Regions from separate parts of the Buttiauxella sp. JUb87 genome, predicted to be linked through region 3. Evidence: predicted binding sites of a transcription regulator. Region 3 holds the regulator's gene; each other region holds the start of a gene.
What was found. Region 3 encodes Fur, which represses iron uptake genes when iron is present. Its sites were predicted from a motif close to ATAATAATGAGAACNACTATCAA; they were not measured.
Positions count from the first base shown of each region.

Region 1 (8,199 bases), on a different contig from region 3:
GAGATAGAAAATCAGCAAGCCCATGAAATAAGTCAGGCACAGCATTAATGTCCCTACCAGATAACGTGGCGAGAAAATTACGCCAAGCGCGGTTTTATCTTTGATGTGTCCGCCGACTTCGTTGAGCACAAAGCGCAGGTTTTCACCTGATGGAAGTGGCGCGATGCGTCGCAAAATAGTGGCGATATCTTTCTGTGGTTTGTTTTTTACTACCAGGTATCGTGCTGATTCCGGCAGCCAAATCATCAGTACCACCGAAAGAATCAGTGGCATTACACCGCCCAGAACCAGCACGCTTTGCCATCCGTAATGTGGGATCATCCAGGCGGAGACAAAGCCGCCCATTGACGAGCCAATCGGGAAGCCAACAAACATCAGGTTCACCAATAAAGCGCGTTTACGTTCCGGAGCGTATTCCGACATTAATGTTGCTGCGTTTGGCATTGCCGCGCCCAGGCCCAGACCTGTGAGGAAGCGCAGTAAGGCGAGGGATGTCAGACTGGTGGCAAAGGCTGTCAGAAGGCTGAAACCGCCAAACACCAGAATCGAAAGTACCAGCACTTTTTTACGCCCAATGCGGTCAGCCATCGGCCCTGCGGTTAATGCACCGACCGCCAACCCAACCAGTGCGGCACTCATTACCGGGCCGAGGTCAGATTTCTGCACGCCCCATTCCTGTACCAGGTCGGAGGCGATAAAACCAATAATCGCGGTATCGAACCCGTCCAGCGCGACTGTGATGAAACACAGCACGAGAATCATCCACTGGAATTTGGAAAACCGATTGTTGTTTATAAATGCCTGAATATCAGTTGTTGTTGTCTTTGTCATAAGGCAAGTCCTGAAGGATGCTGAGGTGTTCGATTATCGAACAAAGATTCGTTAATCGTTCGTTAAATCAAACCACTCAACAGGCAGTTGGGCAATCATCCCACGGGTGTTTGTGTGCGATTATCGTACTGATTCGGCGGGCGGCGTCGGGCGTTGAAAAATAAACGCTTTAGTATTAATAGCTTAAAAGTGGTTCAACGCAGGTGTCATGTCATCGGATTTGTGAGGGGTGTAACAATTAAGCAACATTAGTTCGCGAAGAGGTGGAACAACCATCAAAGATTAAGCGCTAACTCCGTGTCAAAAGCCGCTATTAATCGTACAAATTTGCCTTAAGAGATTAGCCGCAAAGGGTATCTTGCAAAGGCAGGTTGGACTATCCTTAGCAGCATTATTGGGTACGCATTTGCGCTTTGGCACTGAATGATGAAAGGAGTAGAAAAGATGGCGACAGGTAAGTCCTGGTCACGCTGGTTTGCGCCGCTTGCGGCAATTTTAATGGTGGTGAGCCTGAGTGGTTGCTTTGATAAAGAAGGCGATCAGCGCAAGGCGTTTATCGATTTCTTGCAAAATACGGCGATGCGCAGCGGTGAACGTTTACCGACGCTGACTACCGATCAGAAAAAGCAATTTGGCCCGCTGGTTTCTGATTACGCGATTCTGTATGGCTTCTCCCAACAGATGAACCAGGTTATGGACGATGGCATGAAGCCAGTCGCCGATAGCGTAAACAGTATTCGTGTGCCGCAAGATTATATGACCCAGAGCGGTCCATTGCGTCAGGCAAATGGCTCACTTAACGTATTAGGTCAGCAAGTACAGAATGCCAAAATGCAGGCAGACAGCGCTCGCTCCACCCTGAAGCAAGCCGACGAACTGAAGCCCGTTTACGATCAGGTATATCAGAAAGTGGTTACGGGTCCGGCAGCGGCGATGGCTCCACTGATTCCTGCGGCACAAACCTTTACCGCTCAACTGGTGCAAGTGGGTGATTTCATCCAGCAGCAGGGAACTCAGGTTGGTTTTACCGCAGGCGGCATTCAGTTCCCAACCTCACAGCAGGCAAGCCAGTACAACTCGCTGATTGCTCCGCTGGCATCACAGCATCAGGCATTTATGCAGGCGTACTCGGCTGCACAAAGCTCTATGCAGTAATGGTGATTTCCCCCGCTTAATGGCTGTCTCTTATACACAACTCGCCCTGGCAATCTTGTCGGGGCGAGATCTGTAAGCCCCGCAGGTTTTCCGTTCACCCGTGCGTTCAGTTATCTCTTTAATTCCCGAAAACGGTGAACGTATTAAGGAGTTAACGCCAACTCCTTAATAATCCAGGCGCCCGGCAAATCAATCGCCGCTAAAGCGGTAAACACTGTTTTTCACCCAACATTCGGGGGCGTTCGCGATTCGTTCCCGACGATCGCTCTCTCACGTGGCTCCCGGCCACGTGACCCCGACTGAAGGGTAAAAAACGGCGCGATTGAAGCCGGGGACAAGGTCAAAACCGCTCTGGTTTTTGACTTTGTCCTTGAATTTTGGGTCCGGCTTAAATCGCCTCCATTTTGACTCCAGGTGGCAGGGTCCAGCCGTCGGGAACGGCTGGAGGGCGCGATCGTCTGGAACGAATCGCAACCGACCCTGACACGGAGGCAAAATGGAGGTTTACCGCTTGCGGCGATTTATTTGCCGGGAGTCAGGGTTCTTAGGGTGGCGACGGTGGCCACCCTAAGACGTTCACCGGTTCTGTGGCGACATAAGTACTCAATCGCCTGGTGAACGGAACCTTCTTCGGCTCGACAGGAACCGGCCCTCAAAGTTGTGACTAAGAGACAGCGCTTAATGGCGGGGGATGCTTCCCTCTTTTAGTCGTCCCATTCCTTCTAATTTCACGTCGCGTGTACAAATTTGTCATAAATATGACACCGCCTGGCGCTGTTCATAAACTCATCATTAACTGTCAGTAATGAGAAATACTCATGCCAAATACAATATCCCAAAAGACCGCCCGTGAAGGGTTAAGCAACCCTGAGCTGTTTGAAGGCGGAGTATTCGTTACCAGGAATGGTGTTGCGGAACTCTTCGTCCAGACCGCAGCAGAACGTCAGCTAGAAGAGGCCGACCCAACCGATATCGGATAAACGCTACGCTGGCAGACAAAGGTGTCAGAATTCGTGAATGGCTGGGTGTGGAAAATGAGTATCGTTGTTTTTATGACCATAACAATCATGACGAAATCAGTATTTTACTCTACGCAAGCATGAAGGAAGATTTTGAATCGGCTTTGTATCACCATTCAGTTATTTACTGAATAGAGCGATGCTTCAGGCGCTCAGCCCAGAGGCGGCCTGAGCTCCAGCCCTGTGGACGGCTAAAATAAACCTTGTCATTCACCGTGATTATATGAGTTAATGCATTCATCGGTTTGAAGCACAGAACCTTTAAGCAGTTTAGTAGCGCAGTCCTCAAAGAGTTATCATAGATACCCTTCGACGTGATCTACCTTCCTTTATCGCTTTAAAAAATCTGTAAAACATTCCAATTGCGCCGGAAGGCAAATTTAATTTAAAAGGTAATATCTATGTCTAACAAAATGACTGGTCTCGTAAAATGGTTCAACTCTGACAAAGGCTTCGGCTTCATCACTCCTGACGATGGCTCAAAAGACGTGTTCGTACACTTCTCTGCTATCCAGAACGATGGCTACAAGTCTCTGGACGAAGGCCAGAAAGTGTCTTTCACCATCGAAAGTGGTGCTAAAGGCCCAGCTGCTGGTAACGTAACTAGCCTGTAAGGTTAGCGTTAGCAAAGCTAAGAATTAAAAAAACCCGCCTCTGGCGGGTTTTTTGTTTCTGGAATTTACTTCCCAAACAACCGTCGTGAATTATCTTCAACCTTTCCCAAAAGACGTCGTTTCTGCATGGTACGCGTCCAGCTTGTCGATAGTCCGGCGGCGGACAGCAAGCGATGGAATTGTTCGTCATCAAATGGCATATGCCAGGCGATGGCGATAGCTTCAGCCACCGAAACATCACTTACTCGGGAAACCAGTTCCAGTGGATTTTCTGTCGATACATTGCCTGCCAGCACGACTTTATACAGCCAGCCGCAATAACCCGTTTCCTGCATCAGCGAAGACATATTGTTAATGCCAAAATGGTAATTCAGCTTGTAGCACGGTGAGCGCGGTTGTGTGACCTGAATCAGTGCATCGCCCCAACGGAAAATATCACCAATATAGACATCTTTTTCTGTCAGCCCCTCGGTCGATAAATTTTCACCATAGGCTGGGGCGGTAAACAGTTCAGCCTGTTCGGGGAATTCACGCGCCCACCAGGTGTAATGCTCGCGCGGATAATGGCACAACGCGCGATCTGGCCCACCATGAACAATTTTTTCAGCCTGTTGATCGCCTTCCAGACCCAACTCAGTGAGTTTCAGCTCACCATCGACCTGATATTTGGCGATCGCACTTGGCCTGCTGCCTGCATACTCACGAACTTTGCCAATATATACGTTTAGCGGATAGTGCATCGGATCCTCCCTGTGGCCAGACGACAGATATAAAAAAAGCGAGCCATCAGGCTCGCTTTTCATCAGTTGCTTTGCAACTTATTTTTTAGCGGCAAAACGTGCTGCTGCTTCGTCCCAGTTCACCACATCCCAGAATGCTTTGATGTAGTCAGGGCGACGGTTTTGGAACTTCAGATAGTAAGCATGCTCCCACACATCCAGACCCACGATTGGGAAGCCGGATACGCCAGAAACCGCTTCGCCCATCAGCGGGCTGTCCTGGTTTGCGGTGGAAACCACAGCCAGTTTGTCACCTTTCAGAACCAGCCACGCCCAGCCGGAGCCGAAACGAGTTGCCGCAGCTTTCTCAAATTCTGCTTTGAAATTATCAACGCTACCGAAGTCACGCTCGATGGCGGCTTTCAGGTCACCTTGCAGGGTGGTGCCAGTTTTCAGGCCTTTCCAGAAGAAGCTGTGGTTAGCGTGGCCACCTGCGTTGTTACGCAGAACGGTTTTCTTGTCAGCTGGCAGTTGATCCAGTTTAGCGATCAGCTCTTCAACTGGCAGGCTTGCGAACTCTGGCAGAGATTCCAGCGCTGCATTAGCGTTATTTACGTACGCCTGGTGGTGTTTGCTGTGATGGATTTCCATCGTTTGCTTGTCGAAATGCGGTTCCAGAGCGTCGTATGCGTAAGGCAGGGATGGCAGTGTATAACTCATGTTCATCATCTCCATTTATTATCGAACGGCGCACAAGCTGTTAACGCCGCGTAATCAGTTGGTTCATTATAGTTAATTAAATGATATTGAAAATGATTATCAATGCCGTACTTTTAGCAAGGTTATAACTTTTCGTCATGATGGAGAAAATGTGAGCACTGTCAGGTAGATAAATCGTTTTTTGCCATCAGCCACAGAAACTGGCATTGCCGCAAAGGTAGCGTTGGGCAAATAGGGTGATAGTCGGCGCTTCATTCTTGCCTGGAGCACTACAATGTCGCTTAACGTCGCCCTTTTCGGTATCGGCCTTGATACCTACTGGCCGCAATTTTCTGGCCTGGAACAGCGCCTTACAGGCTATCTGCAACAAATTGACCATCGTCTCGCCGGGCTTAACGCGACGGTGATTAATGGTGGCCTGATTGATAGCGTCGCCAAAGCTGACCGCTTTGCTACACAACTTCAAAGCCAACCAGTCGATGCCATCGTGCTGTATATCAGCACCTACGCGCTGAGTTCCACGGTGCTGCCGCTGGTGCAAAAGATCAATAAGCCGGTGATTATCCTCGCCCTGCAACCAGAACTGGGTTTGCCGTACGGGAAAATCCGCGAGATGGCCGATCGTGGCGAACGTACCGGCGAATGGCTGGCACACTGCCAGGCGTGCAGCGCACCGGAACTGGCAAACGTGTTTAATCGCGCGGGGATTCGTTACCAGCTGATCGTCGGGGCATTGCAGGGTGATGAATATGCCTGGCAGCAAACGGAACAATGGCTGCAAGCCCTCGAAGTACACAAACAGCTGGCGGCTTGCCAGGTGGGCGTGTTGGGGCATTATTACGACGGCATGGTCGACGTTTACAGCAACATGACCAACCTGAGCGCCAAACTCGGCGTGCGCTTCAAGCCGCTGGAAATGTGCGAGCTGGCCGAATACCGCGAGCTGGTCACGCAAACCGCCAGCAGGCAAAAATGGCAAGAAGTGGAAGCCTCGCTGCAAATCGATCCCGCCTGTGAAAAAAACGAATTAGAACGTGCCGTCCAGACCGCTTGCGCCATGGATCAACTGATAGAAAACAACCACCTTGGTGCGCTGGCGTATTACTACGAAGGGCGCAATGGCAACGCTTACGAGAACATCATTACCTCGATTATTCTCGGTAACACGTTACTGACTCAGCGTGGCATTCCCGTTGCCGGTGAGTATGAAATCAAAAATGTGCTGGCGATGAAAATCCAGCAATTGCTGGGCGCGGGTGGCTCGTTCTCTGAGCCGTATGGCATTGAATTCGCGGATGATGTGGTGCTGTGGGGGCACGATGGCCCAGCACATCCACTGATGGCCGAAGGCAATGTGCGGCTGGTGCCGCTGCCGGTTTATCACGGCAAGCCGGGTAAAGGCGTCTCTATTCAGATGACCGTTAAACCCGGCCCTGTTACGTTCCTGTCGATTGTTGAGGATGCACACAACGGCGTGTGTTTGCAGTATGCCGAAGGGGAGGCGGTGGCTGGCGAAGTGCTGGATATTGGCAATACCAACAGTCGCTATCGCTTCGCGCTTTCGGCGCGCGATTTCACCACGCAATGGTGTCTCGGTGGGCCAGCGCACCATTGTGCGATTGGTCTGGGGCATCAGGGGGCGGTTCTGGAAAAACTTGCCTGGTTGCTCGGCGTGCAAACCACAAAAATCTGTTAGTCCAAAAACGGTGGATGGCGCTTGCGCTTATCCATCGCTCACTTTCATTCGCAGCTAATCGACCCACAACTTGAAATATCATGGTTATAAAGAACTGTGACCCCCGTCAATCGCACCCCCTGAATTTTGCCATTTTTCTCTCCGCCACGGCAGCACATAGAAGGTTAGCAAGTTGCTCAATCCTTAGACTCAGTGGCAATGGGGTAGTCAGCTGTCACCCCTGAGTTTTTTAGTTAAAACAGAGGGATATGGATAATGAGTAATGCAATAACGATGGGGATAATCTGGCATCTCGTGGGCGCCGCGAGCGCTGCCTGTTTTTACGCCCCTTTTAAAAAAGTGCAGCGTTGGTCATGGGAAACAATGTGGGCGGTTGGCGGCTTCGTTTCCTGGATTATTTTGCCATGGACGGTGAGTTACGTTTTACTTCCTGATTTTTGGGCTTACTTCGGCTCGTTTAACGCTTCAACTTTGTTGCCAGTCTTCTTGTTTGGCGCAATGTGGGGCATTGGTAACATTAACTATGGCCTGACCATGCGCTACCTGGGCATGTCGATGGGCATCGGTATTGCGATTGGCATCACGCTGATTGTCGGCACCTTAATGACGCCAATAATTGCCGGAAAATTTGATGTGCTGATTGGGACACCAGGTGGACGCATGACGTTGCTGGGTGTTCTGGTTGCGCTGATCGGCGTGGCCATTGTCACCCGCGCAGGCCAACTCAAAGAACGCAAAATGGGCATCAAGGCTGAAGAGTTCAACCTGAAAAAAGGGCTGGTTCTGGCGGTGATGTGCGGCATTTTCTCAGCAGGTATGTCCTTTGCGATGGACGCCGCAAAACCGATGCACGAAGCGGCAGCAGCACTGGGCGTTGACCCGCTGTATGTGGCCTTGCCAAGTTACGTGGTGATTATGGGCGGCGGCGCGCTTGTCAACCTTGGCTTCTGCTTCATTCGTCTGGCAAAAATGCAGAACTTGTCGATAAAAGCAGACTTCTCACTGGCAAAACCATTAATCATCAGCAACGTGTTATTCGCGGCACTTGCCGGTTTGATGTGGTATCTGCAGTTCTTCTTCTATGCCTGGGGCCACGCTAAAATTCCTGCGCAGTACGACTACATGAGCTGGATGTTGCACATGAGCTTCTACGTGCTGTGCGGCGGGTTGGTTGGCTTGATTATGAAAGAGTGGAAATCGGCAGGAACTCGTCCTGTTGGTGTACTGAGCGTCGGTTGCGTGGTGATTATTATTGCTGCCAACATCGTCGGCCTCGGCATGGCAAATTAATTATGTTTCAATAGCATATCGTTGACGCCACAGCCGTGGCGTCAACCCCGTTTCCTTGGTAAAGACCACCGAAAAATAGTTACTATCCTCAAAGCCACAGCGTGTGGCGATATCACCAATCAACAACTCACTATGACGCAATAAATCCTGTGCCT
Region 1 is NZ_SNVY01000002.1:161,354-169,552, reverse strand. Features, by position in the region: gene EC843_RS09165 (MFS transporter) at 1-831, opposite strand, end outside; gene EC843_RS09160 (DUF3053 domain-containing protein) at 1,276-1,986, shown strand; gene EC843_RS24535 (hypothetical protein) at 2,805-2,966, shown strand; gene cspA (RNA chaperone/antiterminator CspA) at 3,407-3,619, shown strand; gene yiiM (6-hydroxyaminopurine reductase) at 3,685-4,359, opposite strand; gene sodA (superoxide dismutase [Mn]) at 4,438-5,058, opposite strand; gene EC843_RS09135 (L-fucose/L-arabinose isomerase family protein) at 5,333-6,754, shown strand; gene rhaT (L-rhamnose/proton symporter RhaT) at 7,010-8,044, shown strand; gene rhaR (HTH-type transcriptional activator RhaR) at 8,045-8,199, opposite strand, start outside.
Region 1: the regulator Fur is predicted to act here: its motif matches at 5,139-5,161, upstream of sodA (superoxide dismutase [Mn]).

Region 2 (8,199 bases), 180 kb from region 3:
CCGTAACCGGTAGCTTCCGGGCGAATCAGACTACCGCCAAACGACAAACCCTTGCCGGTGAATACGCAAGACGTATTGTTGGAGAGCTTTTTCATCATCCCGGCCATAAAGCCCACTTCACGGCCACCCACGCCAATATCGCCTGCCGGAACGTCAGTGTCTGGCCCTAAATGGCGATACAACTCCATCATCAGTGCCTGGCAAAAACGCATAATCTCGCCTTCACTTTTGCCTTTTGGGTTAAAGTCGCTGCCGCCTTTACCCCCGCCCATTGGCAATGTCGTCAGCGCGTTTTTGAAGGTCTGCTCAAAACCTAAGAATTTCAGAATCGACAAATTCACAGAGGGGTGGAAACGCATCCCGCCTTTGAATGGCCCGATTGCGGAGCTAAATTGCACGCGCCAGGCGCGGTTAACCTGCACCTGATTTTTGTCATCCACCCAGGTCACGCGGAATTGAATGACGCGCTCAGGCTCGACTAAACGCTCCAGTAACGCGGAACGGCGATATTGCGGGTTTTGTTCGAGGAATGGCCACAGGGTGGTCATCACTTCACGTACTGCCTGCGCAAATTCAGGCTGGTGCGGATCACGTTGTTGAACAGAGGTGAGGAATGATTCGAGAGAAAGCGTGTTTTCCATAGTTCTGGAAGTCCTTTTTATAAGTCATGTTGTATTTGTGTTGTGTCTTTCGAATATAACATTCACTTATTACCGAACCGCAAGCGATTTCTCTTTATTCTCAGCCAAGCCGTATTAGCGTTATTAATTGCGTTGCGTTACCTTTCCATATTGCTTTGAATTCACAACCTTTTTTGTATGGGCCAAGTGAATGATTCAAAACCAGAATTAGCTGTTGTTCATCAATTTTACTTATGGATGCAGCCGAAAAATCAAAGTAGCGCCCGACGTGACGAAACAAGGCTTTAAATAAACTTTCTTTCGCTGAAAACACCAAGGTTAAAGCGTAATTAAAGGGAAATGGCGATGCAGCGATCGGTTCTTTCTCTGCGTTTTCAATAATGCCGTTGTATATATCCAGCGCGACATTTGGCGCAATAATTTCTTCATAGTCGATGCCTACTCCCACTCGTAAAAGTGGGTCGTCAGCCATGACTGTTGCCAGCGCGATATTACCGCTGTGCGAAATGCTGCCGCTAAACCCTGGTGGCCAGCAAGGTTCGCGATGCAAACCGATTCCGGGAACATAATCCGTCACTTCATGAAAACGCAGCGCTTCAGCGGCGGCAATTCTTCCCGCGAGATGTTCGGCCTGGCGTTTTTTTACCGCACTGGATAAACGTTGATGATGCGGCAGCCATAACAGATCGTCGGGCTGAAAGGTTGTGGCGTCAAAATCGACGCGGAAAACCCGCTGACCAGGGAAGAAGTCGAAATGGGATAGTTGATATTGCATCGCGATCGCTTAAAAACGGTGGATGTCGCTCACGCTAATCCACCTTACAACGGGTTTCTCGTAGGGCGGATAAGCGCAGGCATCATCCGCCGAATAGACAAAAACTTAGAAGTGCGTATTCAGACTCACATAATAAGTACGACCGGATTCGTTATACGTTGCGGCACCCGCACCATACATATAACCGGTCGTGCCGCCAGTCGTCTGGGCATTACCCGCACGCCAGTGACGTTCGTCAAACAGGTTATCGATGCCCGCCGTCAGACTAACGTTTTTCGTCGCATCCCAGGTTCCGCTCAGGCCCAAAATGCTATAAGGGCTCACTTCGTTGGTTTCCGTTCCTGTTGCTGGCTGACCTTTATAGTTGTACTTCTTCGGCTGTTGCTTGCCGTACCAGGTAAAGGTCGATTGCAGTGAAATGTCCTGGCGAACCTGCCAGCTTAGCGTGGAATTCAAGGTATATTCCGGAATAACAGACAGGCGCTCGCCAGTCTCTTTATTCTTGCTTTCCAGCATATAAGTGATGTTATTCGTCCAGTTCACAGAATTGGAGACCGGCACGTTTAATGCACCTTCCAGGCCTTCTACCAGTGCCTCAGCAATATTATCCCACTGGTAAATATCTGTTTTGGTTTTGCCTGATGCCGTCTGGCCGATAGGGGCATAACCCGCTTCAATTTTGTTGCGGTAGTCGTTGCGGAACCAGGTCACACCGGCAAGCCAGCCATCACGTTTGAACTCAAGACCGATCTCTTTGTTAATGCTGGTTTCCGCTTTGAGATCGTCATTGCCCATCATGTAGCAACCCACGCCGGTGCCGCTGGCGTAGCAACCCTGGCCTTTGCTGTACAGAATGTAGTTCGGGTTGGTTTGATACAGGCTTGGCGCTTTATAGGCGCGGGCGATGCCCATTTTCAACGTGAAGTCATCGCCTAAACCTTGAGACAGATTCAGTGACGGACTCCAGTTGTTGCCCACAATACTGTGGTGATCAAAACGCAGACCTGGCGTCAGCATGGTGCTGTCGGTCACTTCCATGTTGTCTTCAGCAAACAACGAGAAGATCTTTGCCTCCGAGTACGGGCTACGGTCGGTGCTGCTTGAGCCAGGGATCGGCCCGCCCATAAACGTCTGGCTGTTTGACGATAAATCTTTCATCTTCTGTTGGTTCCATTCGGTACCCAACGTCAGGTTCTGATTCACCACGAAATCAATCGGGATATTCACTTCGCTGTGCAACAGCACGTCGCTCAGGTCGATATCACTGAATTTATCGCTGGAGAAAATCCCTTCGGTACCACCGGCCAGGCCTTCCTGCATACGCGAGTTGCGCGTGTGCTCATACTGCACCCAGTTACTTGTGGTCAGGCCGCTATCCCAGCCGCCGTTCCAGGTCAGTGAGTAACTCTGGCGATACAGACGGTTAGTCTCGTTACCATAGTTATCTTTAACGATTTGGTTGGTATTGGTGTTCTGCGTATCGCCGGAATACAGGTTGCCCTGGCGGCTGTAGCCCGCTTCCAGTTCCAGTGATTGCATGGGCGCAAAGTCCCAACGCACTACACCGTTGACGTCTTTGTTGGTGACACCTTCGCGGCCTGCGGGCAGCGTATCCGCGTAAATCCCGGTACGTTCAGACTGGTGGCCCTGGTTAATGTCCCAGGCATCGGCCTGAGTTTTATCCAGATTACCGTACAGACGGAAGCTGAAATCCCCGCCCAGCGGGCCGTTCAGACTGAAGTTAGTACGTTTGGTTGAGCCTTCATCATTGTGCTCAGGCGCATTGAGATAAGTGTTCCACGAACCGTGCCACTCGCCGCTGCCTTTTTTGGTGATGATATTCACCACGCCGCCTGCTGCACCGTTACCGTAACGCGCGGCCGCAGGGCCACGAATCACTTCAATGCGTTCAACCATTTCTGGTGGCACCCAGCTTGCATCACCGCGGGTATCACGCTCGCCACGCCAGCCCAAACGAACAGAGTTACGGCTGGTGACAGGTTTGCCGTCGATCAGAATCAGGGTGTTTTCCGGGCCCATACCGCGAATATCAATCTGGCGGCCGTTACCGCGCTGGCCGCTGGTGGAGTTACCGGTGAGGTTCACGCCAGGCATGGTACGGACGATCTCGGAGATATCACGCGCGGGTGGGCGCTTCTTGAGTTCTTCAGCGGTGATGGTCGAAACCCCTGGAGCCTGCAAGTTCTGCTCGGCAGCGGTAACCACCATGGTGTCTTCGTCGGCGGGGATCGGCGTGTTGTCGTTGCTTGTCGCAGCGGTTTGAGCCGTTGCTGATGCCGCTTGCTCTGCCGCGTAAGCGGGGAGTGTGGCACCGTAGATTCCCAGATTAATCAGCATCGCGAGGGAATAGTTAATTTTTATAGTCATTATGGCGGCCTGCTTTTCCGCTGAACCCGTTGTCATTCCATTCCCAGAGGGATCGGGTGCAGCATGGATTTCACATAGTGATACCAAGATCTCCCCGCCAACCCCCATGAAATGAGGAAATTGTGCGGTCAAGTCCGGCAATTTATTGTTTTTGCACCAGGAAGCTGGTAGCTCAAAGCGCGGAAATACGCTATTGCAAATGCAAATAATTATCAATAGTATTATCAATATATTTCAGCCTTATTGATCGTTATCAATAATTTCAAATGGTTATGTTCTAGTGAGAAATATTCTGACAGGAAGTGAAGGCTGGTGGCAGCAAAGGCTGGCGCATGGGATACCTACCGTTAGCGGTGAGAAAGACGGCCAATGTACGGTGACATTCCTGTGGCGTGACCCACAAGGCAGTGAGCAAACCTCAGCGATCAAACGAGTCTGGATTTACATCACTGGCGTTACTGACCATCACCAACGCGCTCGTCCACAAACCCTTGAACGCGTGGCGGGGACGGATGTCTGGCTGTGGGAAACGCAGCTCAGCAGCACCTGGCGCGGCAGTTACTGTTTTATTCCGTCATCTTGCGAAGAGGATTTCCCGGCGGCAGCCTTCGAAGGCATCGTGCCGGAACCTATGGCGCTGCGCGAAGGGTGGCGAAAATTATTGCCATGTGCGATTGCCGACCCTCTGAATCCTGAAAGCTGGCACGGCGGACGCGGGCATCCCATGTCAGCACTTCATCTGCCCGATGCGCCACCGCAGCCCGGTTGGCAAGCACTGGAAATACCCTACCGCGAGCCGCAGTGCATCACCTGGAATAGCCCACGTCTGCACAACCAGCGCAGGGTGTGGATATTCACCACCGGCGATGAATCACCGGAGCAGCGCCCGTTGGCGATTTTGCTCGACGGGCAATTCTGGGCGGAAGGGATGCCGGTATGGTCCGCGTTGCAGGCACAAACGGACAGCGGTGAGCTGCCGCCCGCTGTTTACGTGCTGATTGATGTCATCGACGATGCGACGCGTAGCGATGAGCTGCCGTGTAATGCGCAGTTCTGGTGTGCGGTACAAGAGGAGCTTTTGCCGCAGCTTCGTGCGCAAATCCGCTGGAATGAAAACCCTGAAACCACCGTGGTGGCGGGGCAAAGCTATGGTGGGCTTTCATCGCTTTATGCCGCACTCCACTGGCCGGAACAATTTGGCTGCGTGCTTAGCCAGTCCGGTTCGTACTGGTGGCCAAAGCGCGAAACCGCGGCGCACGGCGGGCAGTTAATCCAGCAACTGGAAAGCGGCTTGCGCTGCGCAAAACCGTTACGCATCTATCTTGAAGCAGGGGTCAGAGAACCGCTCATTCATCAAGTTAATCAACGAATTTATCCCTTACTACAACAGACACAGCAGCCGATTTTCTACCGTCAGGTTGACGGTGGGCATGATGCGCTTTGCTGGCGAGGCGGGTTGCTCGACGGTCTGACCTGGCTGTGGAAAGCGTCTTTTAAACAGGAGTAAGGCATGGAATTTAGTAATCCCTTCGACTCAGTGCAGAGCCGTTTTTTCATCCTTGAAAACCGCCAGCAACAGTTCAGTTTATGGCCTGAACACTGTGCATTGCCCGGTGGCTGGCAGGTGGTTTGTGAACCGGCATCAAACGATGAGTGCAACCGTTGGCTGCTTGCCAACTGGACGCAACTGCAACCTTCATCTTTTGCAAAAACTGGGGTGATCGGTGAGTAAAAATATAATGACCTTGCCGTTAGTGGCGGCGCAGCCCGGCATCTGGATGGCGGATCAGCTTTTGCCACAGGCCAATGCGTGGAGCGTGGCCCATTACGTTGAATTAAAAGGCGAACTCAATGAAGCGCTACTGTGCAAGGCTATCGTCGCCGGAATGAAAGAGGCCGATACCCTTGGCATGCGCTTTAGCGAAGTGGATGGCGAAGCGCGCCAGTGGGTTGATCCTGACGCGTCGTTCACTCTGCCGCTGTGCCGCGATCTCCGTGAAAGCACCGACCCAGAAGCGGCGGCATTGACCATGATGCGCAACGATCTCGAACAGGATTTACGTATCAGTAGCGGCAAACCGCTTTACCATCATCAGATTTTACGAGTCAGCGAAACGCGCTGGTTCTGGTATCAACGTTTCCATCATTTAGTGGTAGATGGCTTCAGCTTCACCGCCATTACCCGCCGTATTGCCAATATTTACAGTGCCTACTGTCAGAATGTGCAACCTGAACCCAGCCCGTTTACCCCGTTTAGCGAAGTGGTGGCTGAATACGAACATTACCGAGAAAGCGACGCCTGGCAACGCGATGCGGCATTTTGGGCAAGTAAAACCAAACAGCTGCCGCCTCCCGCCACGCTTTCGGCTAAACCGCTGACAGGCCAGGGGTCCACTACGCAATTGATTCGCCAGTCGCTGCATTTTGACAGCACTGAGTTCATGGAGCTGGTGAACAGCGCTCGCTCCCATAACCTGACCGCCGCCGATATGGCGTTAGGGCTGGTGGCCTTGTGGCTCGGGCGCTTAAGCGGGCGTGCTGATTATTCGGCGGGCTTTATCTTCATGCGCCGCATGGGTTCCGCAGCGCTTTGCGCAACCGGCCCGGTGTTAAACGTGCTGCCGTTTGGCGTGCGTATCGAGCCGGACTTTACCCTTGCGGCACTCGCCGCAAATCTGGCGAAAGAGTTAAAAGGCCTGCGTCGTTACCAGCGCTACGATGCCGAGCAAATCCAGCGTGATTTAGGGCAGGTTTCCAGCGGTGAGCCGTTATATGGCCCGGTATTGAACCTGAAAATGTTTGATTACCGCCTGGATTTCAACGGCATTGACGGGGTTACGCATCAACTGGCATCAGGGCCAGTGCGAGATCTGGAAATTGCGCTGTATATCAGCGAACAGGGCGACTTCTCGCTGGAAATTCTGGCGAACGCCGAGCGTTATGATGCCGGCACATTGCAGCAACATCTCGCTCGTTTGCCGCGACTTTTGCGCCAGTTTGCGGCCAATCCCGACTTACGCTGTGTGGATGCCCAACTGCTACATGAATCCGAAATAGAACTGTTGGATGGTGTCAACGCCACGCAAACGGTAGTTCCCGCGACAACCTTAAGCCAGTTGATTGGCGAACAGGTTCTGCGCACGCCAAATGCTCCGGCGCTGGCTGATGAAAACCATCAGTTTACTTATCGTGAAATGCACCAACAGGTGCGTGCTTTGGCCAGTGAACTGATTGCCCGTGGCGTGAAACCTGGCGATGTGGTGGCGGTGGCGCTACCGCGTTCGGTCTATTTATCACTGGCGTTGCAGGCGATTGTTGAAGTGGGCGCAGCGTGGTTGCCGCTGGATACTGGTTATCCCGACGAACGCCTGCATATGATGCTGGAAGATGCGGCGCCGCGTTTGCTGCTGACCGCGCAAGAGCAGCTCCCGCGATTTAGCGTCATCAATGGTTTGCAAACCTTTAGTTATCAGGCGCTGCTGGAAACCGATAATTTACCGGAGCGGCAAGCACTTTCGCGCCCCGAACACACCGCGTATGTGATTTTCACCTCTGGTTCAACAGGCCGCCCGAAAGGGGTGATGGTTGGGCAACAGGCCATCGTTAACCGCCTGTTATGGATGCAAAATCACTATCCATTAAACGCTGAAGATGTGGTTTTGCAGAAAACCCCATGCAGTTTTGATGTATCGGTGTGGGAGTTTTTCTGGCCGTATCTGGTTGGCGCACAACTGGTGATGGCACCGCCGGAGGCGCACCGCGATCCACAAGCGCTACAGCAGCTCTTTGCCCGTTATCGCGTTACTACCACGCACTTTGTTCCCTCGATGTTGAGCGCGTTTGTTGCAGCACTTGGCGATGAAGCCGCGATTGCCAGCTGCACCACATTACGCCGCGTGTTCTGTAGTGGTGAAGCGCTGCCAACCGAACTGTGCCGCCAGTGGGAACAGCTAACTCACGCGCCGCTACACAACCTTTATGGGCCAACGGAAGCCGCTGTGGACGTGAGCTGGTATCCGGCATTTGGTGACGAACTGGCGCAGGTGTCGGGTAGCAGCGTGCCGATTGGCTGGCCGGTTTGGAACACGGGCTTGCGCATTCTGGACTCGGCAATGCGCCCGGTACCGCCGGGTATTGCAGGCGATCTTTACCTCACCGGCATTCAACTTGCGCAAGGTTACTTATCCCGCCCGGATCTCACCGCCAGCCGTTTTGTTGCCGACCCTTTTGCCGCAGGTGAGCGGATGTACCGCACCGGTGACGTCGCACGCTGGCTGGATGACGGTGCGGTGGAATATCTCGGGCGCAGCGACGATCAGCTAAAAATCCGCGGCCAGCGCATTGAGCTAGGGGATATTGACCGTGCGTTGCAGGCTTTGCCCGATGTGGCACAGG
Region 2 is NZ_SNVY01000003.1:237,770-245,968, forward strand. Features, by position in the region: gene gdhA (NADP-specific glutamate dehydrogenase) at 1-641, opposite strand, end outside; gene entD (enterobactin synthase subunit EntD) at 742-1,416, opposite strand; gene EC843_RS13170 (TonB-dependent siderophore receptor) at 1,522-3,804, opposite strand; gene fes (enterochelin esterase) at 4,085-5,311, shown strand; gene EC843_RS13180 (MbtH family NRPS accessory protein) at 5,315-5,536, shown strand; gene EC843_RS13185 (enterobactin synthase subunit F) at 5,544-8,199, shown strand, end outside.
Region 2: the regulator Fur is predicted to act here: its motif matches at 4,004-4,026, upstream of fes (enterochelin esterase).

Region 3 (8,199 bases):
TTAGCGCTACAGCTGCACCGGTTGCCGCAGCTACTGCAAAACCACAGGCTGTACCAAACGCTGTCACCATCGCCGCTCTGGTTTCTCCAGTAACGGGTGATGTGGTTGCTCTGGAACAAGTTCCAGATGAAGCCTTCGCCAGCAAAGCAGTAGGTGATGGTGTTGCTGTTAAGCCAACCGAGAAAATGGTTGTCGCGCCAGCTGCCGGTACTATCGTTAAGATCTTTAATACCAACCACGCGTTCTGTCTGGAAACCGAAAAAGGTGCAGAAATCGTTGTCCATATGGGCATTGATACTGTCGCACTGAACGGCCAGGGCTTTACTCGTCTGGTAGAAGAGGGTGCTGAAGTGGTTGCAGGCCAGCCGATTCTGGAAATGGACCTTGATTTCCTGAACGCAAATGCTCGCTCCATGATTAGCCCGGTTGTTTGCAGCAACATTGATGACTACAGCGGTCTGGTTATTCAGGCGCAAGGTTCAGTGGTTGCGGGGCAAACGCCTCTGTACGAAATTAAAGGCAAATAATCGCTCCTGAGTCATAGATTGTGCCTTTAGCGGCTGGAGAGTATTTTCTCCAGCCGCTTTTTTATTGCTCCAGCTTGACCCTTCCCGATCCCCTTATTTATTCAACAAAAGGTTGTTTCCGACGCTTGCTTATAAGATCATGTGCCGATAACTGAAGTTTTTGCACAGAGGAACCCGCGATGAGTGAGGCAGAAGCCCGCCCAACTAACTTTATTCGCCAGATTATTGATGAAGATTTGGCTAATGGTAAGCACACCAGCATTTGCACCCGTTTTCCGCCAGAGCCAAATGGCTATCTGCATATCGGCCATGCAAAATCCATCTGCCTGAACTTTGGTATCGCACAAGATTATCAAGGGCAGTGCAACCTGCGTTTCGATGACACTAACCCAGCAAAAGAAGACATCGAATTCGTAGATTCAATTAAGCACGATGTTGAATGGCTTGGTTTTCACTGGTCAGGCAATGTGCGCTACTCCTCCGATTATTTCGATCAGTTGTTCAACTATGCTGTAGAGCTTGTCAATAAAGGTCTGGCGTATGTTGACGAACTGACTCCAGAGCAGATCCGTGAATATCGCGGCTCATTGACCGCACCTGGGAAAAATAGCCCATACCGCGATCGTAGCGTCGAGGAAAACCTCGCGCTGTTCGAGAAAATGCGTAACGGTGAATTTGCTGAAGGCACTGCGTGCCTGCGTGCGAAAATCGACATGGCATCACCATTTATCGTGATGCGCGATCCGGTTATTTATCGCATCAAATTTGCTGAACACCATCAGACTGGTACCAAGTGGTGCATCTATCCGATGTACGACTTCACGCACTGCATTTCCGATGCGCTGGAAGGTATTACTCACTCTTTATGTACGCTGGAGTTCCAGGACAACCGTCGTCTGTACGATTGGGTGCTGGATAACATCACTATTCCTGTGCACCCGCGTCAGTACGAGTTCTCTCGCCTGAATCTCGAATACTCCATCATGTCTAAGCGTAAGCTGAACCTGCTGGTGACTGAGAAAGTAGTGGAAGGGTGGGATGACCCACGTATGCCAACCATTTCTGGCCTGCGTCGTCGTGGTTACACTGCCGGTTCTATTCGTGAGTTCTGTAAGCGTATTGGCGTGACCAAACAAGACAACACCGTTGAAATGGCTGCTTTGGAATCATGTATTCGTGATGACCTGAACGAAAACGCCCCGCGCGCGATGGCAGTGCTCGATCCGGTGAAAGTGATTATTGAAAACTTCCCGCAGGGCGAAGTGGAAATGGTCACCATGCCAAACCATCCGAACAAGCCAGAAATGGGTAGCCGCCAGGTGCCGTTCAGCCGTGAGATTTACATTGATCGTGCTGACTTCCGCGAAGAAGCGAATAAGCAGTACAAGCGTCTGGTGTTGGGCAAAGAAGTCCGCCTGCGTAATGCTTATGTGATTAAAGCCGATCGTGTTGAGAAAGATGAAGCCGGGAATATCACCGTGCTGCATTGTTCCTACGATCCGGACACATTAAGCAAAGACCCGGCTGATGGCCGTAAAGTAAAAGGCGTTATTCATTGGGTAAGTGCTGAACACGCCTTGCCAGTTGAAATTCGCCTTTACGACCGTCTGTTCAGCGTGGCTAACCCAGGTGCGGCGGAAGATTTCCTGGCAACGATCAACCCAGAGTCTCTGGTGATTAAGCAAGGTTTCGTCGAACCAAGCCTGCAAAATGCTGAGAAAGGCAAAGCGTATCAGTTCGAGCGTGAAGGTTATTTCTGCCTTGATAGCCGTCTGGCAACTGCGGAAAAACTGGTGTTTAACCGCACCGTTGGTTTGCGTGATACCTGGGCCAAAATAGGCGAGTAATTAGTTATACACGCAGTCAATATGTAACAAAGACGCCGCAAATCGCGGCGTTTTTTTTTGCTTAATAATCACAGGATTAAATATTTACTTACATTCGCGATGCGAATTAATGTTATTTATATTTCCCTGGGAATTCTCTGGCTGGTCAATCTCGGAACATAATAAATCCTTTCTTTTATCATGTGAGCGCTCTCATATGGTGGTTTATATCAATATTTGTTGATTTATAAACATAAAATTCCACAGTTGATTTTTGTTACAAATACTCATGAATTATGTGCTCTCTGTCATAATATCGGAATGAACTCTTACAAAGTCGTTGATAATTCGCGTCGCGAAAAATAGTCTTATGGGGAGCAGTAAATGCGGGAAAATATTTATAACCGCTTTAGCCGTTAGGCATTTTTACTTTTTTCGCTATCTGACGTCTTTTAACGTCCGGCGATTATTTATACGTCAAAGAGGAATTTTATATGCGTACGTTTAGTGGCAAACGTAGTGCGCTGGCCCTTGCTATTGCAGGCGTCACGGCTCTTTCTGGACTGGTTGTTATCCCTCAGGCAAGTGCAGCAGGTTTTTTTGATGATTCAACACTGACCGGTGGTGTTTATTACTGGCAGCGTGAACGTGACCGTAAAGATGTTACGACAGATAAATATGAAACTAACCTTTCTCACGCTACCTGGAACGCCAATCTGGACTTCCAGTCCGGTTATGCTGCTGACATGTTTGGTCTGGATATCGCCGCCTTTACTGCTATCGAAATGGCAGAAAATGGCGACAGCGGCCACCCGAACGAAATCGCATTTTCCTCTTCAAACAAAGCTTACGATGAAGATTATTCCGGCGATAAGAGCGGTATAAGCCTTTATAAAGCCGCAGCTAAATTCAAATACGGCCCGGTTTGGGCCCGTGCGGGTTACATCCAGCCAACAGGGCAATCTTTATTAGCACCACACTGGAGTTTCATGCCTGGTACTTACCAGGGCGCTGAAGCCGGGGCAAACTTTGATTATGCCGATGCCGGTGCTCTGAGCTTCTCCTACATGTGGACCAATGAGTATAAAGCTCCGTGGCACCTGGAGATGGACAAGTTCTATCAGAACGATAAGAACACCAAAGTTGAGTATCTGCACTCGCTGGGCGCGAAGTATGACTTCAAAAATGATCTGATTCTTGAAGCGGCATTCGGTCAGGCAGAAGGGTATATCGACCAATACTTCACTAAAGCAAGCTACAAATTTGATGTAGCTGGCAGCCCATTGTCTACCAGCTACCAGTTCTACGGTTCGCGTGACAAAGTCTCTGATGGCAGCGTTAACGATCTGTATGACGGCACCGCATGGTTGCAGGCTCTGACATTCGGCTACAAAGTGGGCCAGGTTGACCTGCGGCTCGAAGGTACCATGGTCAAGGCTGATGGCCAGCAGGGCTACTTCCTGCAACGTATGACCCCAACTTACGCATCGTCAAACGGTCGTCTGGATATCTGGTGGGATAACCGTTCTGACTTCAACGCCAATGGTGAAAAAGCCATCTTCGCGGGTGCCATGTATGACCTGAGCAATTGGGATCTGGCTGGTTGGGCTGTAGGTGCTTCGTATGTTTACGCATGGGATGCAAAACCAAGCTCTAAACCAACCACTGACGGTTACTACGATGCTGACAATCGCCTGAAAGAATCGGCGTACAGCCTTGACGCGTTGTACACCATTCAGGATGGGCGCGCGAAAGGCACTCTGTTCAAACTGCACTTCACTCAATACGACAACCACTCCGACATCCCAAGCTGGGGCGGTGGTTACGGCAACATCTTCCAGGATGAGCGTGACGTGAAATTCATCGTCATCGCACCGTTCACCATCTTCTGATTCGATTCCGGGCGTGAAAGCGCCCGGTTTTATAAAGGATATCGAGCATGAAAAAAATCATTTTGGTTACGGTCATGGCTTTAGGTTTGAGCGCCTGCGCACAACCCTCTAAAACGGCACCTGAAGATACAAAACTGAAACAAGCCTATAGCGCCTGTATCAATACCGCAGAAGGGAATCCTGATAAAATTCAGGCCTGTCAGAGCGTGTTAAACGTGCTGGGTCAGGAAAAGGAACACCAGGAATTTGCGAAGAAAGAAACGGTGCGCACCCTGGATTATCAAAACTGTATTCAGGCCACTCGTACTGGTAACGACCAGGCGGTAAAAGCCAAGTGCGATAAAATCTGGCAAGAGATTCGTGCGAACAACAAGTAATCTGTGAATTCAGGCAATAAAAAAACCGGTGAGCTTCCTCACCGGTTTTTTTATACCTGACATCTGGTTCAGAATGTCAGATATGCGGATTACTTTTCGCTGATTTCGTGTGCATTCTCGTCGGTACGGCAATCACCTTCAGCGCAGTGACCGTAAAGGTACAGGCTGTGGTTGGTCAGACGGATGCCATGGCGTGATGCGATTTCACGCTGACGAGATTCAATTGAATCATCACTGAACTCAATAACTTTGCCGCAGTCCAGGCAAATCAGGTGGTCGTGGTGATGTTGTTGAGTTAACTCGAATACGGATTTGCCGCCTTCGAAGTTGTGACGAGTGACAATGCCTGCATCATCAAACTGGTTTAGTACACGATAAACTGTGGCGAGACCAATTTCTTCGCCCATATCAATCAGACGTTTGTATAAGTCTTCCGCACTGACATGATGGTTCACCGGACCCTGTAGCACTTCAAGGATTTTTAATCGCGGAAGCGTGACTTTCAGGCCGGCCTTCTTCAATGCGGTATTATTGTCAGTCATGCGGAAATTGTCCTGTTGCTTAACGGATCGCTCGGACTCAGGGTGAGCGTTAAGATGAATGCGTCTCATTATAGAACTGCAGATTCTAAATGGAAACCGCAAGTATTATTCATAATCAAGCTAAAAAATGGCGGCTGAGTCGCGATTTAATTGCCTTGTTAGCTATTTAGCCAGGGGGTCATTGTACAGGGACAAACCGAAAAGTTAAAAATTTGTAGCGATTATTTTAATCGGAATAATCTATCAATGTGACGCAACCCGTTTAAAAGCTGCGTCACATCCAGAATCAGGCGTTGATGATATCTGCCAGGTTCAGCTCGTCAGAAACTTGTTTGACCCATTTCTGAACGCGTTCAGCGGTCAGTTCTGGTTGACGATCTTCATCGATAGCCAGACCGACAAAGTGATCGTCGTCAGCCAGACCTTTAGAGGCTTCAAAATGGTAGCCCGCCGTTGGCCAGTGACCGACGATAGCAGCACCGCGTGGCTCAATGATGTCACGGATAGTGCCCAATGCGTCACAGAAGTATTCTGCATAGTCTTCCTGGTCACCACAGCCGAACAGGGCGACCAGTTTGCCGTTGAAATCAACTTCTTCCAGAGTCGGGAAGAAGTCATCCCAGTCGCATTGCGCTTCACCGTAATACCACGTTGGAATGCCGAGAAGCAGAATATCGAAGCCTTCCAGGTCTTCTTTGCTGCTCTTAGCAATGTCATGCACCTCAGCAACGTCTTTACCGAGCTGTTTTTGAATCATCTTCGCGATATTTTCGGTGTTACCAGTGTCGCTGCCGAAAAAAATGCCTACGATTGCCATGAGTAAAATAACCTCTTGATACTTAATGGTATGGTGGCTGCTAATTGGCCACAGATAGGGCAATCATAGCAGAACACATTGCGGTGCGGAAACTGCTATCAGCCTGTTGTGCACAGACTGCAACATCGTATTCCGGGCATATAGCCTTTCAACTAACTGAGATGCTGCTTCAGTTGCGCGAGTAGAATCTCTTCAATCAACTCACTACGACTGATATTGCGCGCTTCAGCCAGATGATTTAGTGCATCTACTGCATCGTTATTGAGCTTCAGTTCCACTCGCTTCAGGCCGCGTACTTTATCGCGCTTGAGCTGGTTGCGTTTGTTGATACGCAGTTGCTCATCACGCGTCAGCGGATTAGTTTTTGGCCGCCCGGGGCGACGCTCGTCCGCGAACAGATCTAATGTAGTACGGTCCGTTTGTTCTTTTGCCATGATTAGACTACTGACAGGGAATTCAGGTGGCACGGAGCGGGGTGCTCTGGCGCATTTTAGCGCGCAATCATACATCAGCATGGCTTGCGCGCCAACGCGTTAGCTGCATCTAACAGCCAGTCGGTTTGTTTTTAATCAGTTTGCGGCACTTGCGTCGATAAAACGGTGGATTGCGCGCAAAACAGCATCAGGTTTTTCGGCGTGAACCCAGTGTCCGGCACCGGCAACCACATGAGCGCGCGCCTGAGGGAATTGCGCAAGCAGCGTTTCGCGGTGTGATTCGTCAACATAAGGGGATGCACCACCACGGATAAACAGTGCCGGTTCATTCCAGGTTGGGATAGCTTGCCAGCCGACAATATTCTCGTACTGTTCCCACAATACCGGAACATTAAACTTCCACTCGCCGTCAGCAAATGACTTCAGCAAGAATTGAATCACACCTTCTTCGTTCAGATGCTCACGCATCACCATAGCGGCTTGTTGACGTGTTTTCGCTCCACTACTACTGACTGCATTAATAGCCGCGAAAATTTCATCGTGACGGCGTACCTGATAATCCACCGGTGCAATGTCAATCAGCACCAGTTTATCAATGCGCTCAGGTGCAATAGCTGTCAGAGCCATCGCAACTTTACCGCCCATGGAATGGCCGATAATGATTGCTTTTTCAAAGCCATATTCTTCGAGCGTTTCAACCACATCCTGCGCCATCGCGGCATAGTTCATTTCAGAGCTACGGGGCGATAAACCATGGTTGCGCAGATCGATTTGCAGCAACGTATGATTTTGCCCGAGGTCGCGGGCCAACACGCCCAGGTTATCAAGGCTACCAAAAAGGCCGTGGATTAGGACGATGGGGGAATTACTAGTCGATTGTTGCGCAGTTTGCAGGCGAGCATTCAATTTCATGGCAAAGTTCTTTTTTTTTACTTCGTGAGGTTAGGGTATCATAACGGCATCCTGCCGCAGTGCCGCAAATTTCCAGTTTAGTCTGACTTTGTGGTGTGACATAAGTTTGGCGCTACCCGAGGTTGGGATTTGTGCGAATATGTACATATAATCCCAACAACTTGAATTCAGAAAAGATACCGCACCGGATTAAGATGAAAACAATTGAAGTTGATGACGAGCTCTATCGCTATATTGCCAGCCACACGCAGCACATTGGTGAAAGCGCGTCCGATATTTTACGGCGCATGTTGAAATTTACCGCCGGTCAATCTCCTGCTACACCAGTAACTACCGGCCAGACGGCAGCAGCTGCTGCTCCGGAAGCCAAACCCGTAAACAAAGCTCGCGATCGCGTACGTGCGGTTCGTGAATTACTGTTGTCAGATGAATATGCCGAGCAAAAGAAAGCCGTCAATCGTTTCATGATGGTGCTTTCTACTCTGTATACCCTCGACGCACATGCTTTTGGTGAAGCGACCGAGTCGCTGCATGGCCGGACGCGCGTCTATTTTGCAGGTAATGAGCAAACGCTGCTGCAAAATGGCAACCAGACCAAACCAAAGCATGTTCCGGGCACGCCATACTGGGTTATCACTAACACCAATACGGGTCGTAAATGCAGCATGATTGAACACATCATGCAATCAATGCAGTTCCCTGCGGAATTGATTGAAAAGGTTTGCGGCACAATCTAACACCTCGCGTCAGAAGGAAAGGCCAATGGCTAACCACCCTCGTGCAGGACAACCGGCACAACAGAGCGATTTGATTAACGTAGCCCAACTGACGGCCCAGTATTACGTGCTGAAGCCTGAAGTGGGGAATAGCGA
Region 3 is NZ_SNVY01000003.1:417,493-425,691, forward strand. Features, by position in the region: gene nagE (N-acetylglucosamine-specific PTS transporter subunit IIBC) at 1-527, shown strand, start outside; gene glnS (glutamine--tRNA ligase) at 707-2,374, shown strand; gene chiP (chitoporin) at 2,848-4,245, shown strand; gene chiQ (ChiQ/YbfN family lipoprotein) at 4,293-4,622, shown strand; gene fur (ferric iron uptake transcriptional regulator) at 4,712-5,164, opposite strand; gene fldA (flavodoxin FldA) at 5,451-5,981, opposite strand; gene ybfE (LexA regulated protein) at 6,134-6,415, opposite strand; gene ybfF (esterase) at 6,551-7,327, opposite strand; gene seqA (replication initiation negative regulator SeqA) at 7,522-8,064, shown strand; gene pgm (phosphoglucomutase (alpha-D-glucose-1,6-bisphosphate-dependent)) at 8,090-8,199, shown strand, end outside.

Region 4 (8,199 bases), on a different contig from region 3:
GATTAACCCAGGCTGATCTGCACGTCAACACCAGCAGCCAGATCCAGACGCATCAGAGCATCAACGGTTTTCTCAGTTGGCTCAACGATGTCAACCAGACGCTTGTGAGTGCGAATTTCGTACTGATCACGCGCGTCTTTGTTGACGTGCGGAGAGATCAGAACGGTAAAGCGCTCTTTGCGGGTCGGCAGCGGGATCGGACCACGTACTTGCGCACCAGTGCGCTTAGCAGTCTCGACGATTTCCGCAGTTGATTGATCGATCAGACGATGATCAAACGCTTTAAGGCGGATACGGATTCTTTGGCTCTGCATGAGACCATAGCTCCAATTATTTTATAGACGAAAAAAATCACTACTCACACCCATTACGATTGATGGGGGAGTGTAATCGTTCATACATAGTTCCCCAATTGGGAACATTGTCGACAGCAGCTTCGCTGTCAGGCTCATATCGAGCCAGCCGTCGATTAAGACAGGCCCGCGCATTATACGTAAATCTGCTTCTTAAGCAAGTCATGGATACGAATTAAACAATCTTTTGCATCTGGTTGCACTTCACCTCCCACAAAATTTGTAACACGATCTGATTAGCATATTCTCTGCGGAACATTACACGTAACTCTTCAAACTCCATTTTGCTTTACAAAGTTCATTGATTTAGCTTTAAAACTCATTTTGCCTGATACTGGTCAACCACGATGCTTATAGTCCCTTCTCTTCCGGCATTCCTTTTTATTGGCCTGCACATTGGCTGTCTATTGCGTTTAGCATGGGTCGATTATCATTGCCTACTTCTACCAGATAGATTGACGTACCCTCTGCTTTGGTCTGGTTTACTTTATCAAGTCTGTTTTTCCACTGACCATTTGTCGGAATGTGTAATAGGTGCAATTGCTGGGTATATGATTTTATGGATGCTTTACTGGATTTACTTTCTTTGGCGCAAGGTCGAGGGCATTGGCCACGGTGATATGAAGCTTTTGGCTGCACTAGGGGCATGGCATGGATGGCAAAGTCTGGGTTGGATTATATTTGCTGCAGCGATGACTGGTCTAATATGGGCATTAATAACACGAGTTTATCGGAAGAATTACGTGTTACTGACTACCACTCCGCTACCTTTCGGACCAAACCTTGCGATAGCGGGTGGTTCTATAGGGTGGATATGCACTTCCTTCCCACAGTTTAAAGAACTCAGTTTCCTTCTTTGATTTGCGACTGAAGATAATTCTGCAAACCAATTTTAGAGATGAGGTCCAATTCAGTTTCCAGCCAGTCAATATGATGCTCTTCTTCAGTAAGAATTTGGATGAGCATATCGCGACTGACATAATCATGAATGGTATCTGCGTAAGCAATAGCCTCACGTAAATCTTTGGCACCATCCAGTTCTAGTTTGAGATCAGACTGAAGCATTTCTTCAACATCTTCACCGATATGAAGTTTGCCTAAGTCTTGCAGGTTAGGAATGCCTTCGAGGAACAAAATACGCTCGATATATTTATCGGCGTGTTTCATTTCATCAATGGATTCGTGATATTCAACTTCGTTGAGGCGCATTAAACCCCAGTTTTTGAACATTCTCGCATGGAGAAAATACTGATTGATCGCGACAAGCTCGTTTCCCAATAATTTATTGAGATAATTTATTATCTTAATATCACCTTTCATTTTTTACTCCCTCCGCTTCCACTACATGAAGCGTAGATGTAGCACGGAGTAAGTCAAAAAAAAGTGACTGGCTTAGGCAATCTCTTTAAATTCTGGGATCTGCAATAGCTCTTCTTGCATGATTTCTCGTGCTGCGCGAATGCACTTGCCACACTGGTTACCCACTGGCACAAACTTGCGAAGCTGCTGGAAAGATTGTGGATGAAACTGGCGTACAGCCTGCCGAATTTTTTTATCACTAACACCATTACACAAACAAACGTACATAAGTACTCCCGTTCAAATTACGCGCAAATTGTAAATGAGAATAGTTATGATTACAATAGCACACGCTTGTTTGATGCACGTGATAAGCGGCAAAAAATGCAAAAAAAAGAGCGCCTGAGCGCTCTTTTTTCATACAAAGATATCAGCGATTAAGCGATAACTTTAGCAACAACACCAGCGCCTACAGTACGGCCGCCTTCACGGATTGCGAAACGCAGACCGTCGTCCATTGCGATTGGGTGGATCAGGGTAACAACCATTTTGATGTTGTCGCCCGGCATTACCATCTCAACGCCTTCTGGCAGTTCGATGGTACCAGTCACGTCAGTTGTACGGAAGTAGAACTGTGGACGGTAGCCTTTGAAGAACGGAGTATGACGGCCGCCTTCATCTTTGGACAGAATATAAACTTCAGATTCGAACTGAGTGTGCGGCTTGATTGAGCCTGGCTTAGCCAGTACCTGACCACGTTCGATATCTTCACGTTTAATACCACGCAGCAGAACACCAACGTTCTCACCAGCACGGCCTTCGTCCAGCAGTTTGCGGAACATTTCAACGCCAGTACAGGTTGATTTCACGGTATCTTTGATACCAACGATTTCAACTTCTTCACCAACTTTAACGATACCGCGCTCTACACGACCGGTAACAACTGTACCACGGCCGGAGATGGAGAATACGTCTTCGATTGGCAGCAGGAACGGCTTGTCGATAGCACGTTCTGGTTCTGGGATATAAGTATCCAGGAAGCCAGCCAGTTCGATGATTTTAGCTTCGTAATCCGCGTCGCCTTCCAGTGCTTTCAGCGCTGAACCACGTACGATTGGAGTATCGTCGCCTGGGAAGTCGTACATAGACAGAAGTTCACGAACTTCCATTTCTACCAGTTCCAGCAGCTCTTCATCATCAACCATGTCGCATTTGTTCAGGAACACGATGATGTAAGGAACGCCAACCTGACGACCCAGCAGGATGTGCTCACGAGTCTGTGGCATTGGGCCATCAGTTGCAGCAACAACCAGGATAGCGCCGTCCATCTGAGCAGCACCGGTGATCATGTTTTTAACGTAGTCGGCGTGCCCTGGGCAGTCAACGTGCGCATAGTGGCGAGTCGGGGTGTCATATTCAACGTGGGAAGTGTTGATGGTGATACCACGAGCTTTTTCTTCTGGTGCGTTATCGATCTGGTCGAAAGCACGAGCAGAACCACCGTAGGTTTTAGCCAGAACGGTAGTGATTGCTGCAGTCAGAGTGGTTTTACCATGGTCAACGTGGCCGATAGTACCGACGTTGACGTGCGGTTTTGTACGTTCAAATTTTTCTTTAGACACGGCTATATTCCTTACTGTTGCGCTCTCCCCTCAAGGAGAGAGCACGGGATCAATGTTTTTTAAAACCCGGGGTTTATTTACCGCGAGCTTCGATTACGGCCTGAGCAACGTTGTTTGGCGCGTCATCATACTTCAGGAATTCCATGGAGTAAGATGCACGACCTTTGGTCAGTGAACGCAGTTGAGTTGCGTAACCGAACATTTCAGACAACGGAACTTCAGCGTGAATCTGAACGCCAGTAGCGTTAGATTCTTGACCTTTCAGCTGGCCACGACGACGGCTAAGGTCACCGATAACGTCACCAGTGTTCTCTTCTGGAGTTTCAACTTCAACCTTCATGATAGGCTCAAGCAGAACTGGTTTCGCTTTCTTAAAGCCATCTTTGAAGGCAATAGAAGCGGCCAGTTTAAACGCCAGTTCAGAGGAGTCAACGTCGTGGTAAGAACCGAAGTGCAGACGCACGCCGAGATCTACTACTGGGTAACCCGCCAGAGGACCAGACTTCAGCTGTTCCTGGATGCCTTTATCAACAGCAGGGATGTATTCCGTTGGGATCACACCACCTTTGATGTCGTTGACGAACTCGTAACCTTTCGGATTCGAACCCGGCTCCAGTGGGTACATGTCGATAACAACATGACCGTACTGACCACGACCACCAGACTGCTTAGCGTGTTTACCTTCAACATCGGTAACTTTCGCGCGAATCGCTTCACGGTAAGCAACCTGAGGTTTACCAACGTTAGCTTCAACGTTGAATTCACGTTTCATACGGTCAACGATGATGTCGAGGTGAAGTTCACCCATACCAGCGATAATGGTCTGGTTAGTTTCTTCATCAGTCCATACGCGGAATGATGGATCTTCTTTAGCCAGACGACCCAGAGCCAGACCCATTTTTTCCTGGTCAGCTTTGGTTTTCGGTTCAACAGCGATAGAAATTACCGGTTCAGGGAATTCCATACGCTCCAGAATGATCACATTGTCCTGATCACACAGGGTATCACCGGTAGTCACTTCTTTCAGACCAATAGCTGCAGCGATGTCGCCAGCGCGAACTTCTTTGATCTCTTCACGTTTGTTAGCGTGCATCTGTACGATACGGCCCAGACGCTCACGTGCTGATTTCACCGGGTTGAACACGGTGTCGCCAGAGTTAACCACACCAGAGTAAACGCGGAAGAAGGTCAGGTTACCAACAAACGGGTCAGTTGCGATTTTGAACGCCAGAGCAGCAAACGGCTCGTTGTCGTCAGAGTGACGAACAGCCGGAGTGTCTTTACCGTCGTCCAGCATACCGTTAATCGCAGTAACGTCAGTTGGAGCTGGCAGGTATTCAACAACCGCATCCAGCATCGCCTGAACACCTTTGTTCTTAAATGCAGAACCACAGGTAACCAAGATAATTTCGTTGTTCAGTACGCGCTTACGCAGAGAAGTTTTGATCTCTTCTTCAGTCAGCTCTTCGCCACCAAAGAATTTCTCCATCAGTTCGTCAGAACCTTCAGCAGCGGCTTCAACCAGTTTCTGGCGCCATTCTTCGGCCAGTTCCTGCATATCAGCTGGGATCTCTTCGTATTCGAAGGTCACGCCCTGATCGGCTTCGTTCCAGTTGATGGCTTTCATTTTCACCAGGTCAACAACACCGGTGAATTTCTCTTCCGCGCCGATTGCCAGTTGCAGAGGCACCGGAGTTGCGCCCAGACGTTTTTCAATCTGATCAACAACTTTCAGGAAGTTAGCACCCATACGGTCCATTTTGTTAACGAACGCGATACGTGGAACTTTATATTTGTTTGCCTGACGCCATACGGTCTCAGACTGTGGCTGAACACCACCAACAGCACAGTAAACCATTACCGCACCATCAAGAACACGCATGGAACGTTCAACTTCGATGGTGAAGTCAACGTGCCCTGGGGTATCAATGATGTTGATGTGGTGTGGTTCGAACTGTTTAGCCATACCTGACCAGAAACAGGTGGTCGCAGCGGACGTGATGGTAATACCACGTTCCTGCTCCTGCTCCATCCAGTCCATGGTGGCTGCGCCATCATGAACTTCACCGATTTTGTGGTTTACACCGGTGTAGAACAGAACACGTTCGGTAGTAGTTGTCTTACCGGCGTCGATGTGAGCACTGATACCAATGTTGCGGTAGCGCTCAATGGGTGTTTTACGAGCCATTTGATTCCTCTATATCCTGGGACGTTCATTTAAGTAACCCAAAGCGGGCAGCTTATGTGAAGCGCCCGCTTGGTGACTAACACTCCGAAGGGATTACCAACGGTAGTGTGCGAACGCCTTGTTGGCTTCAGCCATACGGTGAACGTCTTCACGTTTCTTAACTGCAGTACCTTTGTTCTCTGCAGCATCAGAAAGTTCGTTCGCCAGGCGAAGAGCCATGGATTTATCACCGCGTTTACGAGCAGCTTCTACGATCCAACGCATTGCCAGAGCATTACGACGAACCGGACGTACTTCTACTGGAACCTGATAAGTAGAACCACCAACACGGCGGGACTTAACTTCGACAGTCGGACGAACGTTGTCCAGAGCGACTTCGAAAGCTTCCAGTGCTTGTTTACCAGAACGCTGAGCCAGGGTCTCCAGCGCGGTATACACGATAGATTCAGCAGTAGATTTCTTACCATCTACCATCAGAATGTTTACAAATTTGGCCAGCAACTCTGATCCGAACTTAGGATCTGGAAGAATTTTACGTTGACCAATGACGCGACGACGTGGCATGGGAATACTCCGTTGTTAATTCAGGGTTGTCCAAAACTCTATTGAGTTTGACATTTATTTAAAACGTTTGGCCTTACTTAACGGAAACCATTAAGCCTTAGGACGTTTCACGCCATACTTGGAACGAGATTGCTTACGGTCTTTAACGCCGGAGCAGTCAAGTGCACCACGAACGGTGTGGTAACGAACACCTGGCAAGTCTTTTACACGACCACCACGGATCAGGATCACGGAGTGTTCCTGCAGGTTGTGACCTTCACCGCCGATGTAGGAGGTAACTTCAAAACCGTTAGTCAAACGCACACGGCATACTTTACGCAGTGCGGAGTTTGGTTTCTTAGGAGTGGTAGTATATACACGAGTACATACGCCACGTTTCTGCGGGCAGGCTTCCAGCGCAGGCACGTTGCTTTTTGCAACTTTGCGAGCGCGTGGTTTGCGAACCAGCTGATTAACTGTTGCCATTAAATAGCTCCTGGTTTTAGCTTTTGCTTCGTAAACACGTAATAAAACGGCCTCATATAATATGAGGACGCAGAATTTTAGGGCTGAGCCGAAAAGGTGTCAAGAAATATACAACAATCCTGGATTTTACCAGGTAATCTGCTGTTCGTGTTTAACTGTCAATCTGACGAAGTCAGTATAGCTGACCTTGCCTATGCTGGTTGAAATTTGAGCAGTTAAGCCGCGGGCCTCAATATCTTCCTGCAGAGCGTAGATAGAAATGGGGGCAGCGAGCAACAAATCAAGGGCCTTCGTTCCTGAGAGTGCGACAATAACCGCATCCTGAATCAATAACAACTCATCGCCTTGCTTAACGCAGCGCAGCATCGATTCTAGATCCGTATGAAAAGGTGAGTGTTGTAAAATATGCAGCATGTAGCCTCAGAAGGTTAGCACGACATCAAACTGATGAAGCATTTCACCCAGCGAATCCGGTTCTAGCGGTTTTGCATCCAGAACCCACGCATTGTCTGGTGATAATCCCCGCTCACGGATAGAGGCAGCACAGAGATAACACTGTTCAATGTCATATAACGGCAGTACACGAAATGTCGCGATGTAATCCCTGGCAAGAATAAGACCAGGCTGTTGCCCCGGAATCAGCTGCAATATTCCGTCACCAATGAAAAACACCCCGATATCTTCTGTTAGTGCCGATGTTGCCAGCAAGGCATCTAACCCTTCCCGGCCAGCAGAGCTGCCATGGGGGGCTGATTTAAATACAAATGCCACACGCTTCATCAGAATTGCACCGTGCGATCGCATGTCAGCGTTGCTTGTGCCAGCGCCCCAAGACCACTGAGCGTAAAACCTGGCTGCAAGTTATGGTTCGGTAAACCGAGTTGAGTGGCTTGCTCTTCGTCCGTCACGCCACGACGCAGTGCCGCTGCGACACAGATATGCAGTTCAACGCCATGTTGCTGATGCAATTGCTGCCACGCATGCACGACATTGAATTCGTCGCTCGCAGGCGATGTCAGAAGGTTTGCGTTGAGGACACCTTCACGATAGAAAAACACGCTTTCTAACGTATGACCTTGCGCGATGACAGCCTGAGAAAATTGCAACGCACTGCTCGACTGCTGAGTACCGTACGCCGGGCCTGTCACCAGAATAGCAAAACGCATTACTTATCTTGCCCCTGGAAATCACCGTTCTTGAATTGACGGATGTAGAGATAAACCGTGTGCTTAGAAATATTCAAACGGTCAGCAACCTGGTTGATCGCATCTTTAATATCAAAGATACCTTTCTCGTAGAGGTTCAACACAATCTGTCGGTTCTTAGCATTGTTGGACACATTGCGATCGGCATTCACTTCTTCAATCGTGAATTCCAGAGCCTGCATAACCAGATCTTCCACTGAAGAAGCAAAGTTAACGGATGAAGCAACTTCCGGCGTTTCCGGCGGAATAAACGTCGACATAATTTGCGAGAACGGCACATCCAGGTTGATGTTGATACACAACAGGCCGATGACACGTTCATCACGATTACGGATGGCGATAGTTTCTGATTTCATCAGAACGCCACTTTTGGCACGCGTAAAATAGCATTTAGAAACGCTACTATCCGCACCGGTCATATCATGCAGCATACGCAATGCGAGATCGGTAATTGGCGAACCAATTTTACGCCCGGTATGTTCACCATTCGCAATACGAATGGC
Region 4 is NZ_SNVY01000002.1:24,515-32,713, forward strand. Features, by position in the region: gene rpsJ (30S ribosomal protein S10) at 3-314, opposite strand; gene bfr (bacterioferritin) at 1,197-1,673, opposite strand; gene bfd (bacterioferritin-associated ferredoxin) at 1,746-1,940, opposite strand; gene tuf (elongation factor Tu) at 2,090-3,274, opposite strand; gene fusA (elongation factor G) at 3,348-5,462, opposite strand; gene rpsG (30S ribosomal protein S7) at 5,556-6,026, opposite strand; gene rpsL (30S ribosomal protein S12) at 6,117-6,491, opposite strand; gene tusB (sulfurtransferase complex subunit TusB) at 6,618-6,905, opposite strand; gene tusC (sulfurtransferase complex subunit TusC) at 6,912-7,271, opposite strand; gene tusD (sulfurtransferase complex subunit TusD) at 7,271-7,657, opposite strand; gene EC843_RS08545 (transcriptional regulator) at 7,657-8,199, opposite strand, start outside.
Region 4: the regulator Fur is predicted to act here: its motif matches at 1,975-1,997, upstream of bfd (bacterioferritin-associated ferredoxin).